2 regions of the Streptomyces longhuiensis genome follow, and region 2 is predicted to be linked to the other one. Evidence: riboswitches for the same ligand, from Rfam matches in the RefSeq annotation. Region 2 holds a riboswitch; the other holds the start of a gene.
The links. A riboswitch is a leader RNA that binds a small molecule or an ion and turns the genes downstream of it on or off. The one in region 2 is predicted to bind glycine.
Positions count from the first base shown of each region.

Region 1: another riboswitch for glycine. It lies ahead of gcvT (glycine cleavage system aminomethyltransferase GcvT); the one in region 2 lies ahead of gcvP (aminomethyl-transferring glycine dehydrogenase).

Region 1 is NZ_CP085173.1:6,483,940-6,490,910, forward strand. Features, by position in the region: gene glyA (serine hydroxymethyltransferase) at 1-1,142, opposite strand, end outside; gene gcvH (glycine cleavage system protein GcvH) at 1,156-1,539, opposite strand; gene gcvT (glycine cleavage system aminomethyltransferase GcvT) at 1,632-2,756, opposite strand; glycine riboswitch at 2,804-2,915, opposite strand; glycine riboswitch at 2,916-3,019, opposite strand; gene LGI35_RS29990 (AAA family ATPase) at 3,217-3,834, shown strand; gene LGI35_RS29995 (enhanced serine sensitivity protein SseB) at 3,941-4,708, shown strand; gene LGI35_RS30000 (enhanced serine sensitivity protein SseB C-terminal domain-containing protein) at 4,878-5,678, shown strand; gene LGI35_RS30005 (ABC transporter permease) at 6,136-6,971, shown strand, end outside.
Region 2 is NZ_CP085173.1:2,098,068-2,105,038, reverse strand. Features, by position in the region: gene LGI35_RS09985 (bifunctional nuclease family protein) at 1-290, shown strand, start outside; gene LGI35_RS09980 (MerR family transcriptional regulator) at 486-1,130, shown strand; gene LGI35_RS09975 (DNA polymerase IV) at 1,187-2,617, shown strand; gene LGI35_RS09970 (PRC-barrel domain-containing protein) at 2,603-2,986, opposite strand; glycine riboswitch at 3,101-3,196, shown strand; gene gcvP (aminomethyl-transferring glycine dehydrogenase) at 3,381-6,266, shown strand; gene LGI35_RS09960 (DUF5999 family protein) at 6,356-6,553, opposite strand; gene LGI35_RS09955 (hypothetical protein) at 6,907-6,971, opposite strand, start outside.

The DNA of each region.
Region 1 (6,971 bases), 4.4 Mb from region 2:
AAGTCCTCGGCCTGGAAGCCACGGGTGGCCAGGGCCGGGGTGCCGATCCGCAGGCCGGAGGTGACCATCGGCGGGCGCGGGTCGTTCGGGACCGCGTTGCGGTTGACGGTGATGCCGACCTCGTGGAGACGGTCCTCGGCCTGCTGACCGTCGAGCTCGGACTCGCGCAGGTCGACCAGGACCAGGTGCACGTCCGTGCCGCCGGACAGCACGTTCACGCCGGCGGCGCGTGCGTCGTCCGAGGTCAGACGGGCGGCGAGGATCTGGGCGCCCTCGATGGTGCGCTGCTGGCGCTCCTTGAAGTCCTCGCTCGCGGCGACCTTGAAGGAGACGGCCTTGGCGGCGATCACGTGCTCCAGGGGGCCGCCCTGGAAGCCGGGGAAGACCGAGGAGTTCAGCTTCTTCGCGAAGTCCTTCTTCGCGAGGATGATCCCGCCGCGCGGCCCGCCGAGGGTCTTGTGCGTGGTGGAGGTCACCACATCGGCGTACTCGACCGGGTTGGGGTGCAGTCCGGCCGCGACGAGTCCGGCGAAGTGGGCCATGTCGACCCACAGGAAGGCGCCGGTCTCGTCCGCGATGCGGCGGAACGCGGCGAAGTCCAGCTGGCGCGGGTAGGCGGACCAGCCCGCGATGATGACCTTGGGGCGGTGCTCCTTGGCGAGGCGCTCGACCTCGGCCATGTCCACCAGGCCGGCCTCGTCGACGTGGTAGGCCACGACGTCGAACTGCTTGCCGGAGAAGTTCAGGCGCATGCCGTGGGTGAGGTGGCCGCCGTGCGCCAGGTCCAGGCCCAGGATCGTGTCGCCGGGCTTGGCGAGCGCGAAGAGGGCGGCCTGGTTGGCGGAGGCGCCGGAGTGGGGCTGGACGTTGGCGTACTCGGCGCCGAAGAGGTCCTTGACCCGGTCGATGGCGATCTGCTCGGTGACGTCGACGTGCTCGCAGCCGCCGTAGTAGCGCCGGCCGGGGTAGCCCTCGGCGTACTTGTTGGTCAGGACCGAGCCCTGCGCCTCCATGACGGCGACCGGAGCGAAGTTCTCCGACGCGATCATCTCGAGGGTGGACTGCTGGCGGTGCAGCTCGGCGTCGACCGCGGCGGCGACGTCCGGGTCGAGCTCGTGCAGGGGGGTGTTCATGAGCGACATGGTCGTGGTGTCCCTAGTTGCCGGAGCCGGAGAACGCGTCGTACTCGTCCGCGGAGAGCAGGTCCTTCGGCTCATCCGAGATGCGGACCTTGAACAGCCAGCCGCCCTCGAACGGGGCGGAGTTCACCAGCGCCGGGTCGTCCACGACGTCCTGGTTCGCCTCGACGACCTCGCCGGTGACCGGGGAGTACAGGTCACTGACGGACTTGGTCGACTCGAGTTCGCCGCAGGTCTCGCCCGCGGTCACCGTGTCGCCGACCTCGGGGAGCTGGGCGTAGACGACATCGCCGAGCGCGTTGGCCGCGAACTCGGTGATGCCGACCGTCGAGACGCCGTCCTCGGCGCCCGACAGCCACTCGTGCTCCTTGCTGTAGCGCAGCTGCTGGGGGTTGCTCATGATCTGAATTCTCCTGTACGCGAATGGGTGCTGCGGAACGAGAGGGGTGTGCGCTGGGTTACTTCCGGCGGCCCCCGTGAGGACTGGTCGGGCTACTTCTGGCGCTTGTAGAACGGCAGCGCCACGACCTCGTACGGCTCGTGGGCGCCGCGGATGTCCACGCCGACACCCTCGGTGCCGGGGGCGGCGTGCGCCGCGTCCACATAGGCGATGGCGATCGGCTTGCCGAGCGTGGGGGAGGGGGCGCCGGAGGTGACCTCGCCGATCACCTGGCCGCCGGAGACCACGGACATCCCGGCGCGCGGCACGCGGCGGCCCTCGGCGATCAGGCCGACGAGCTTGCGCGGCGGGGCGGTCTCGGCGCGCTCGGCGGCGGCCTCGAGCGCCTCGCGGCCCACGAAGCGGCCCTCGTTGCCCGTCTTCTCGAACTTCACGACGCGGCCGAGACCGGCGTCGAACGGGGTCAGCGCCGTCGTCAGCTCGTGCCCGTACAGCGGCATGCCGGCCTCCAGGCGGAGCGTGTCGCGGCAGGAGAGGCCGGCGGGGACGAGCCCGACCGGCGCGCCCGCGTCGGTCAGCGCCTGCCACAGCTTCTCGGCGTGCTCCGGGGCGACGAACAGCTCGAAGCCGTCCTCGCCGGTGTAGCCGGTCCGGGCGATGAGGGCCGGGACGCCGGCGACGGTGCCGGGCAGGCCCGCGTAGTACTTGAGACCGTCCAGGTCGGCGTCCGTGAGGGACTTCAGGATCCCGGGGGACTCGGGGCCCTGGACGGCGATCAGCGCGTAGGCGTCGCGGTCGTCGCGGACCTCGGCGTCGAAGCCCTCGGCGCGCCCGGTGATCGCGTCGAGGACGATCTGCGCGTTGCCCGCGTTGGCGACGACCATGTACTCCTGCTCGCCCAGGCGGTAGACGATCAGGTCGTCGACGATCCCGCCGTCCTCCTGGCAGATCATGGTGTAGCGGGCGCGGCCGGGGCCGATCGTGGACATGTTGCCGACGAGGGCGTAGTCGAGGAGGTCGACGGCCTGCGGCCCGGTGACGGTGATCTCACCCATGTGCGACAGGTCGAAGAGGCCGGCCTTGGTGCGGACCGCGAGGTGCTCGTCGCGCTCGCTGCCGTACCGCAGCGGCATGTCCCAGCCCGCGAAGTCGGTCATCGTCGCGCCCAGCGAGCGGTGCAGTGCGTCGAGGGCGGTCTTACGGGGGGCGTTGCTCATGAGTGGTGCTCCAGGATCCCAGGCATGACAGACGAGGGCGATGGTCTTCCTCCCCATCTGTCATCGGAACCTGAGAGGTTCGCCGGCGCCACACGTAAAGGTGGTCGCGGCTTGCACCTTGGGTGGAGCGGCCGAGGGCCGCCCGCTTTTCAGATATGCCTCGCCCGCGCGGTACGGGGCCTGAGAGATTCAAGGGAGGAACTTGCTCCTTCGGCGCCCCCGGGGACGCGTAGGCGTCCGGGGAGCTCTCCCGCGCGGATTCAAGCGGCCGGTATGCAGTTGGTCGTGCTCTTGGCGCGCACATCATTGCATGCCGACCGTACGGGGAAACCACTTGTACGGCATTACCGTCTCTTTACACTTGACGGGCAAGGGTGGCGTGACCGGAACGGGGAGGACGATCACGGTGCATAAGGCAGCGGCGGGTGCGTACGCGGCGGCAGGGGTCGGACAGCGTGCGATGCCCCGCCCGAGGTCGGTGACGGGGCGCGGTCCGGTCGTCAGGGATCTGCGCGGCAGAGGCGGCCGCACCCCGAGGCGCCTCGGCTTCGCGCGGGGTGACCTGATCGTGGTCTCGGGGCTCCCGGGCAGCGGCAAGTCCACGCTGATGCGCCGCGTGGTCGGCGCCGGCGGAGCCGTGCGCATCGACTCGCAGGACGCCCGTGACCGCTGGGCGGCCCGGCTGCCCCGGCTCCTCCCGTACGCCGTGTACCGCCCGCTCGTGCGGCTCGCGCACTTCGCCGGGCTGCGGCGGGCCCTGCGCTCGGGAGGCAGCGTCGTCCTGCACGACTGCGGCACGCAGGCCTGGGTGCGGCGCTGGCTGGCCAGGGAGGCCGGGCGGCGCGGCGCGGACCTGCATCTGATGCTGCTCGACGTCGACGCGGACACGGCGCTCGCCGGCCAGCGGGACCGCGGCCGCGGGGTCTCGCGCTACGCGTTCGCCCGGCACCGCCGCGCGGTCGCGGGTCTCGTGGAGTCGGCCGAGCGCGGTGACCTGCCGTGGGGCTGCGCGTCCGCGGTGCTGCTGGACCGGGACGCGACGGATGTGCTGAACGGGATCGCGTTCGAGGGCGGCTGACCCCCGGCGACCCCCTGTGGCCGTGTGGATGCGGAGGGTGTCATGTCGGTCGCACGCGCTAGGGTTCGGCCGCAGACAGAGCGGTTCCAGAGCGGGTGGTAGGCACATGGACATTCCGGCGCAGGCTCATGCACATCCGTACGGCGGGTGGCCGGCCAACGAGCTGGAGGAGGTGCTCGCCGCCTCCCTCGGGGTCGACTCGGCGGGCGGCCGGATCGTCGAGGTCCTCGGACGCAGTCAGGTGTGGATACCGCTGCCCCAGGGCGGCGGGCCCGGCAGCCCGAACCTCGACCTGCCGACGCTGGAGATCGAGGGCCAGGCCTATGTGCCCGTCTTCAGCTCCGAGGAGCAGTTCCTCGCGGTCGTCGGCGACCGGATGGGCTGCACGGTCGCGCCGGCCGTCGAGTTCGCGCGCGGGCTGCCCCCGCAGGTCGGCATCGCGGTGAACCCGGACGGCGCCGTGGGCGTCCCGCTGCCCCCGCCCGCCGTCGCCGAGCTGTGCAGGTCCGGTCGCACGCCGCTGGACGGGCCCGCCTCGGGCGGCCGGGTCAGCCTCTACGAGCCCGACTGGCAGAACGACCCGGTCGACTTCCTGGCCGCCGTGCGCGAGGAGTTCGAGGCGTCCGGCGTCGTGCTCACCGCCCGCCGCTGCCTCGCCAGCGTCGAGGGCGGCGACCCCGTCCTCTTCGTCGGCGTCGAGGTGTCGCAGTGGGAGGGTCCCGCGCGCAACCTGCCCATGGACGCCCTGGGCCGCGCTCTGGGCCGGGTGCCGGCGCCCTGGCCGGTGAACCTCGTCCTGCTCGACATCACCCAGGACCCGGTCGGTGACTGGATGCGAGCCACGCTGCGGCCGTTCTACACGCAGGGTCACTGAAAGCCCGGCGCCGGTCCCCGTTCGGGAGAACTCGGGAAAGCGGCCGACCGCGCGTACGTCAAGTCGGTGTCAGGATCGCCGCTTAAGCTGGTTTCATGACCTGTCTGGGCGGTCCCGCCGCGGGGAGCGGGTCGAAATCGTCGAGTACGTCACGAAGGGGCGGTTACGGGTGAGTGCGTCGGGCACGGCCGCGGCCGGTCAGGTCGAGCACATGCTGCGCCAGGTGACGCCGGGGCGTTACGACGCCTACGAGGCGCTGCTCAACGCGCTCGCGGATCCCGGCGCCGGCCAGGTGTGGATGCTGCTCTGGCACGGCCAGGCCGGATCCCCTGACGCGCAGTACGGGAACATGGACGTCGACGGCACCTCGTACGCCCCCTGCGTCACCTCCGCCCAGGAGTTGTCGGCCTCCGGCTGGAGCCGCGCGTACGAGGTCGTCAGTGGGGTCGACGCGGCCCGCACGCTCTACCCCGACCACTACGGCCTCTGGCTCAACCCGCACGCGCCCGGCGGCGGCGTCGGCATCCCGTGGCTCGACCTGCGCCGGATCGCGGGCGGTCTCGACCGCCAGCCCGCCGGGCCCCTGCGGCTGAGCGACCCCGCCATCGAAATCCCCCAGTTCTACGCCCTGCTGACGCAGAACGCGCACCGGACCACCGCGATCCGCTCGCTGCGCCGCGCCTGGGTCCAGCCGACGCTCGGCGCGCCCTATCTGGCGATCGGCCTCGATGTGTACGACACGTCGCCGGTGTCCGTGGACGCGGTGCGCGCGATGATGCAGCAGTCGATCGTCGCCGTGCCCGACGGACTGCCCGTCTCCACGGTCGCGATGTCCGACGAGCACGACCCCGTCGCCATGTGGCTGCGCGCCAACGCCCGCCCGTTCTACGACCGCGAGGCCCACGCCGCCCCGTCCGCGCCCGCCCCCGTCGCGGGGTACGGGTACCCGCCGCCGCACGGGACGTACTGAAACCGTTCGCCGCGGGGCTCTGTTCCAACTGCCGCCGGAAACTGCCGGATTGACCTGACCCGACGGCGCCGGCGGGACAAACACCCATTCCGCCCTGTTTTCCGCGGAGTTGGTGCCCCACCGGGGCATTCTCGCCACATCGGTCACCGTTTAGCATTCCGGACCCGGCGAAGCGCTCTCGGACCGGAGCGAATTGTCCGCTCAGCCGGTTCCCGCGTCCGCATACTGCACTCCTGTCGCCTCATCACGGTTGCGCAACCTTTCACTGTGAGGGCTGGCGGCTGGTCACAGGCGCATTGAAGACTCCCTGCAGACACGGGGTTTCGACTCTGTGTACGAGCTGAACGGTCAACTACGAGGCCATGCCCCCGGACTGTCCAGCGTGTGAAACAGGATCAAGCCGCTACCGCGGCGGGCGTGGGCCGGCCACCGTCGGCCGAGAGGGGTCAACCACACCGTGACCGCACCGATCGAGACCACTGGGGCCCAGGCCGAGGTGCAGCCCGAGGCTGTGCTCGCCGGCACCAAGGGGCAGCAGATCGAGGGGCGCTCCCTCGGGCGCATCGCCTGGAACCGTTTCAAGAGGGACAAGGTCGCCGTCGCCGGCGGCGTCATCGTCATCCTCCTGATTCTCGTGGCCGCCCTGTCGCGCCCGCTCCAGTCCCTGCTCGGCCTTGACCCGAACACCTTCCACCAGGACCTCATCGACCCCACCACGTCGCTTCCCAAGGGCGGGCTGGGTGGCATGAGCGGTGACCATCCCCTCGGCGTGGAACCGAAGTTCGGCCGTGACATCCTCGCCCGCATCCTCGAGGGATCATGGGTCTCGCTCGTCGTCGCCTTCGGCGCCACCGTTCTGTCGAACGTGATCGGCGCGATCCTCGGCGTCGTCGCCGGGTACTACGGCGGCCGGGTCGACTCCGTCATCAGCCGCATGATGGACACGTTCCTGGCGTTCCCCCTCCTGCTGTTCGCGATCTCGATCTCCGCGACGCTGCAGGGTGGCGCGTTCGGACTGAACGGCCTGCCGCTGCACATCTGCGTACTGATCTTCGTGATCGGGTTCTTCAACTGGCCCTACCTCGGACGCATCGTGCGCGGTCAGACCCTGGCGCTGCGCGAGCGGGAATTCGTGGACGCCTCCCGCGGGATGGGTGCCCGTGGCCCGTACATCCTGTTCCGGGAACTGATGCCCAACCTGGTCGGCCCGATCATCGTCTACTCGACGCTGCTGATCCCGACGAACATCATCTTCGAGGCGTCGCTGAGCTTCCTGGGCGTGGGCATCCAGCC
Region 2 (6,971 bases):
AGGACGTGCTGGAAGCGGTCGGGCAGGAGCTCACGGAAGTACGCATCACGGACCTGCGCGAAGGCGTCTTCTACGCGGAACTGGTGTTCTCGAGCGGGGTCGAGGTCAGTGCCCGCCCGTCGGACGCCATAGCGCTCGCGCTGCGCACCGGTACGCCGATCTACGGCAGTGACGGTGTGCTCGATGACGCCGGGATCGCGATCCCGGATGAGCAGGAGGACGAGGTGGAGAAGTTCCGCGAGTTCCTCGATCAGATCTCGCCCGAGGATTTCGGGACCAACAGTCAGTGACGCGAGAGCGGCCGTCGCAGGGCGGCCGCTGCCTCGCCGGGGGCCGGCCGGATCATTCGGCTAGCCTTTCCCCGCGGTGAGGTACGGGAAACCACTCGTAGGGTGATTATCACTCGGCGTGCCGAGTGTGGCGATCGTTGACGCACCCCTGGTGACTGCCTACCGTCGAGCAGGCAGGTCAAAGAGGAGGTCGGCGTGAGAAGCAGCGGCGACGGTACGGCTGGGGGCGGCGGACACAGTCCGGCGGAGAGCGGCCCGTACTCGCTTCACGGCCACGCGGCCGATCACATTCCGCGTCGGCCGACGGTGTTGCCGGTGGTCGCTCAGAGGGATGATGACGCGACGCCCGAGCAGGTCGGATACCGGGGACCCACCGCGTGCGCGGCGGCCGGTATCACCTATCGGCAATTGGACTACTGGGCGAGGACCGGACTGGTCGAGCCGAGTGTGCGCCCGGCCCACGGGTCGGGAACCCAGCGGCTCTACAGCTTCCGGGACGTCGTCGTCCTGAAGATCGTGAAGCGGTTCCTGGACACCGGTGTCTCACTGCAGAACATCCGCACCGCGGTGCAGCATCTGCGGGAGCGCGGCTTCAGCGATCTGGAGCGGCTGACGCTCATGAGTGACGGCGCCACCGTCTACGAGTGCAGCTCGCCGGCGGAGGTCCACGATCTGCTCCAGGGCGGTCAGGGCATCTTCGGCATCGCTGTCGGTGTGGTGTGGCGGGACGTCGAGAGCGCCCTGTCGCAGCTGCACGGGGAGCGTATCGACACCGGCGAGACGCTCCTCGGGAACAACCCGGCGGACGAGCTGGCGAGACGGCGCCACCGCGCGGTGTGAGCGGGGCCGATGCGTCGGCCGGGGCATTGTCAGTGCCGTAGGGCAGCATCGGACATGTGAGAACCGCGCCCACGATCCTGCATCTCGACATGGATGCCTTCTACGCCTCGGCGGAGCAGGCGTCGAAGCCGAGTCTGCGCGGGAAAGCCGTGGTCGTGGGCGGGATCGGGCCTCGTGGGGTGGTGGCCACCGCCTCGTACGAGGCCCGGGTGTTCGGGGTGCACTCGGCGATGCCGATAGGGCAGGCGCGCAGGCTCGCGCCCAACGCCGCGTATCTCGCGCCGCGCTTCCGGCTCTACCGGGAGGTCAGCGAGCAGGTGATGGGGCTGCTGCGGGAGCTGTCGCCGCTGGTGGAGCCGCTGAGCCTCGATGAGGCGTTCGTCGATCTGGAGGCCGGTGAGGCGGCCTGGGACGCCGCGTCGGCGCGGCTCGTCGGTGAGCGGCTGCGGGACGAGATCAAGACCGTGACCGGTCTGACCGGGTCGGTGGGGCTCGCGGCGTCGAAGATGCTGGCGAAGATTGCCTCCGAGGAGGCGAAGCCGGACGGGCTGGTGCTGATCGTGCCCGGCACCGAGCGCGCCATGCTCGGGCCCATGTCGGTGCGCACGCTGCCCGGCGTGGGGCCGGCGACCGGGGACCATCTCAGACGTGCCGGGATCACCACGGTCGAGGAGATCGCCGAAGCGGGCGAGGACGAGCTGGTACGGCTGCTGGGGAAGTCGCACGGGGCGTCGCTGTATGCCATGGCCCTCGCGCACGACGACCGGCCCGTGGTGGCCGAGCGGGACGCCAAGTCGGTGTCGGTCGAGGACACGTACGACGTGGACATCCACGACCGGGTGCGGGTGCGGACCGAGGTGCAGCGGCTCGCCGAGCGGTGCGTGCAGCGGCTGCGGGGGGCGGAGCGGTCCGGGCGGACCGTGGTCCTCAAGGTGCGGCGCTACGACTTCTCCACGCTGACGAGATCCGAGACGCTGCGTGGGCCCACCGACGACCCCGCCGTGGTGCGGGAGGCGGCCGCCCGGCTCCTGGAGTCCGTGGACACGACGGGCGGGGTGCGGCTGCTCGGCGTGGGGGTGACGGGCCTGGCCGACTACACGCAGGAGGACCTGTTCGCGCAGGCGCGGGCGCAGGCGGAGGCCGATGCGCACGTGGCCGAGGGGGAGCGTGAGGGTGAGGCGGAAGGGGCGGGTGGTGCGGGTGAAGAGGGGCAGGCGGCTGCCGAAGAGGTCGTCGAGGTCGCGGACCGGCGCTGGGTGGCCGGGCACGACGTGCGGCACGAGGAGTTCGGGCACGGGTGGGTGCAGGGCAGCGGGCTCGGGCGGGTGACTGTGCGCTTCGAGACGCCGTACTCGGAGCCGGGGCGCGTGCGTACGTTCCGGACCGACGACCCCGCGCTCGTACCGGCGGAGCCGCTGCCGCTGGTGGAGGGCGGAGCCGGGCGCTTCGCGGCGCGGGAGCCGGATGTCGGGTCAGGTGTCGTCTGACGGGCGGGCGATCTTGCCGAAGTCTCGGTCCTCAGGCGGCTCGGGGTCGCCGGGGGCCGAGATGTCGAGACCGTAGTGGTGATAGAGCTGGAGCTCCTGTTCGGGGGAGAGGTGACGGCCGACCCCGAAGTCGGGGGCGTCCTTGATCAGGGAGCGTTCGAAGGGGATGCGCAGGGTGCCCTCCACCAGCTCGCTCGGCTCCAGGGGGACGAAGGCGTCCCGGCTGAACAGGCCTGTGCGTATCGCCGCCCACTCGGGGACGCCGGTCGCGTCGTCGAGGTAGACCTCGTCGACGGTCCCGATCTTGGCTCCGTTGCGGTCGAACGCCTTGCGGCCGATCAGGTTGCGCGGATCGACATCGGTCTGCACGGGGCCCTCCAGCTGCTCGCAACTCATCCGTAAGCACTACCAAAGTGCACATTGGGGAAGGCGGCCACTCGAAGCCGGGGGTGTCGTTGCCGCTGGTAGGCTGGCGATGGCTGCCGACCCCGTGCGGGAGAGTCCTCCGGATGACACCGGAGGCGCCGAAGGAGCAACTCCTCCCCGGAATCTCTCAGGCCCCTGTACCGCACGGACGAGGTCACTCTGGAAAGCAGGGCGGGCGTTCAGGCCTCCGCTCTCACCGACGGTGAAAGTCGTCATGCCCTTCGTGATGTGGGGTGTGCCGGTGAAACTCTCAGGTTGAGATGACAGAGGGGGAGGCCGTCCGGGCACCCGCGCCGTGGTGCCCCTCGCAGGTCGCAATGACCAGGAGGCCTCCGCAATGACCGCCAACCGTATTCCGCTCTCCCAGCTGGAGCAGGGAATCCCCTTCGAGCAGCGCCATATCGGTCCGGATGAAGCAGCGCAGGCCAAGATGCTCGCGCAGGTCGGGTACGGCTCGCTCGACGAGCTGACGGCGGCCGCGGTCCCGGACGTGATCAAGAGCGCCGAGGCGCTCGATCTTCCCGGGGCCCGCACCGAGGCCGAGGTGCTCGCAGAGCTCCGCTCCCTCGCCGACCGCAACCAGGTCCTCGACTCGATGGTCGGACTGGGCTACTACGGCACGTTCACGCCGCCCGTCATCCTGCGCAACGTCATGGAGAACCCGGCCTGGTACACGGCGTACACGCCCTATCAGCCGGAGATCTCGCAGGGCCGTCTCGAGGCGCTGCTCAACTTCCAGACGATGGTCGCCGAGCTGACCGGCCTGCCCACCTCGGGCGCCTCGCTGCTCGACGAGGGCACGGCCGCGGCCGAGGCCATGGCGCTGTCCCGGCGCATGGGCAAGGTCAAGAACGGTGCCTTCGTGGTCGACGCGGACGCGCTGCCGCAGACCATCGCCGTGATCCAGACGCGTGCCGAGCCGACGGGTGTCGAGGTCGTCGTCGCGGACCTGTCCGAGGGCATCCCGGCCGAGGTCGCCGAGCGCGGCGTCGTCGGCGTCCTGATCCAGTACCCGGGCGCCTCCGGTGCCGTCCGCGACATCAAGCCCGTCATCGAGCAGGCCCACGAGCTGGGCGCCGTCGTCACGGTCGCCGCCGACCTGCTCGCCCTCACGCTGCTGACCTCGCCCGGTGAGCTCGGCGCCGACATCGCCGTCGGTACGACGCAGCGCTTCGGTGTCCCCATGGGCTTCGGCGGTCCGCACGCCGGCTACATGGCCGTCCGCGAGAAGTTCGCGCGCAGCCTGCCCGGCCGCCTCGTGGGCGTCTCCGTCGACGCCGACGGCAACAAGGCGTACCGCCTCGCGCTGCAGACCCGTGAGCAGCACATCCGGCGCGAGAAGGCCACCAGCAACATCTGTACCGCTCAGGTGCTGCTCGCCGTCATGGCCGGCATGTACGCCGTCTACCACGGGCCCGAAGGCCTCAAGGGCATCGCGCGGCGCACGCACCGGTACGCGACGCTGCTCGCCGAGGGCCTCAAGGCCGGCGGCGTGGAGGTCGTGCACGGCGCGTACTTCGACACCCTGACCGTGAAGGCCGCGGGCCGGGCCGCCGACGTCGTGAGCGCGGCGCGCGAAGGCGGCGTCAACCTCCACCTCGTGGACGCCGACCATGTGTCGATCTCCTGTGACGAGACCACGACGCGTGCCCAGCTGGGCGCCGTCTGGACCGCGTTCGGTGTCGAGGCCGACGTCGACGCGCTCGACGCGGCGGCCGTGGACACGCTGCCCGCGGGCCTTCTGCGCGATGACAACTACCTGTCGCACCCCGTGTTCCACGCGCACCGCTCCGAGACCTCGATGCTGCGCTACCTGCGCAAGCTGGCCGACCGCGACTACGCGCTCGACCGCGGCATGATCCCGCTGGGCTCCTGCACGATGAAGCTCAACGCGACGACGGAGATGGAGCCGGTCACCTGGCCCGAGTTCGGCCAGCTGCACCCCTTCGCGCCCGCCGAGCAGGCGCAGGGCTACCTCACGCTCATCCGTGAGCTGGAGGAGCGTCTGGCGGAGGTCACCGGCTACGACAACGTGTCGCTCCAGCCGAACGCCGGCTCGCAGGGCGAGCTGGCCGGTCTGCTCGCCGTCCGCGGCTACCACCGCGCCAACGGTGACGACCAGCGCACCGTCTGCCTCATCCCGTCGTCCGCGCACGGCACGAACGCCGCGAGCGCCGTGATGGCCGGCATGAAGGTCGTCGTCGTGAAGACGGCCGACGACGGCGAGATCGACGTCGCGGACCTCCGCGCCAAGATCGAGCAGTACGCGGACGAGCTCTCCGTCCTGATGATCACCTACCCGTCCACGCACGGTGTGTTCGAGGAGCACGTCGCCGACATCTGCGCGCAGGTGCACGACGCCGGCGGTCAGGTCTACGTCGACGGCGCCAACCTGAACGCCCTGGTGGGCCTCGCCAAGCCGGGCCACTTCGGCGGCGACGTCTCGCACCTCAACCTGCACAAGACGTTCTGCATCCCGCACGGCGGCGGCGGCCCCGGCGTCGGCCCGGTCGGTGTCCGCGCGCACCTCGCGCCGTACCTGCCCAACCACCCGCTGCAGCCCGCCGCGGGTCCCGAGACCGGCGTGGGCCCGATCTCCGCGGCACCGTGGGGCTCCGCGGGCATCCTGCCGATCTCGTGGGCGTACGTGCGTCTCATGGGCGGCGAGGGCCTCAAGCGGGCCACGCAGGTCGCGGTGCTCAGCGCCAACTACATCGCCAAGCGGCTCGAGCCGCACTTCCCGGTGCTGTACACGGGCCCCGGCGGCCTCGTCGCGCACGAGTGCATCATCGATCTGCGCCCGATCTCGAAGGCGACCGGCGTCAGCGTCGACGACATCGCCAAGCGGCTCATCGACTACGGGTTCCACGCGCCGACCATGTCGTTCCCCGTGGCCGGGACGCTGATGATCGAGCCGACCGAGAGCGAGGACCTCGCCGAGCTGGACCGGTTCTGCGAGGCGATGATCGCCATTCGCGGGGAGATCGAGAAGGTCGGGTCGGGCCGGTGGCCCGCCGAGGACAACCCGCTGCGCAACGCCCCGCACACCGCGGCCGCGCTCGGCGGCGAGTGGGAGCACGCGTACAGCCGCGAGGAGGCCGTCTTCCCCGCCGGTGTCGTGGCCGCCGACAAGTACTGGCCGCCGGTCCGCCGCATCGACCAGGCGTACGGCGACCGCAATCTCGTCTGCTCGTGCCCGCCCATGGACGCGTACGAGGACTGATACTCACGCTGACATGCGTCAGGGCCGGTTCCGGGGTTTCCCGGGGCCGGCCCTTTCGTACAGGGGACGCCGTCGGCGTCCGGATGCGCTCAGGCCGCGGTCACGACGTGCACCGGGCGGTGCGGAGCGATGATCTGGCCGGTGGGCAGCAGCTCACCGGTGTCCTCGAAGAGCAGGACGCCGTTGCAGAGCAGACTCCAGCCCTGTTCGGGGTGGTGGGCCACAGGGAGCGCGGCCTCCCGGTCGGCGGAGTCTGCGGACGGGCACGGTGGCTGGTGCTGGCACATGGATGGGATCTTTCCCTGTGAAGTGATGTCGGTGATGGGTGTGATGTCGCGGTCTGTCCTGCGGCTCGAAGCGTTGTTCATGGCCGCCCCCCGTTTGTCGGTCGGTCCGGAACCCAGTGTTGCCCCACGGGCGTCAATCCGCAGGTATTTCGTCGCAGCGGTCCTCACTGGATGAGGACGCGTCACCCGTGCGGACGGTTCACCCCAACTGCACTGTCCCTTCGGGTGGTTCGGGGTGGCCTGACCGGGCTAGTCCGGACGGGCCCGCGGGGGCGTGGCCGAGGGCATGGCTGCGCCCCGCGACCGGTCGGCATCGGCAGCGGGGCGCGGGCGCGTCGGACGGCCCGGTCGCGTCAGGCGGGTGAGCCCAGAAGTGGCGCGGGGGTCAGTCGATGGGTGAGAACGGGCAGCAGTTCGG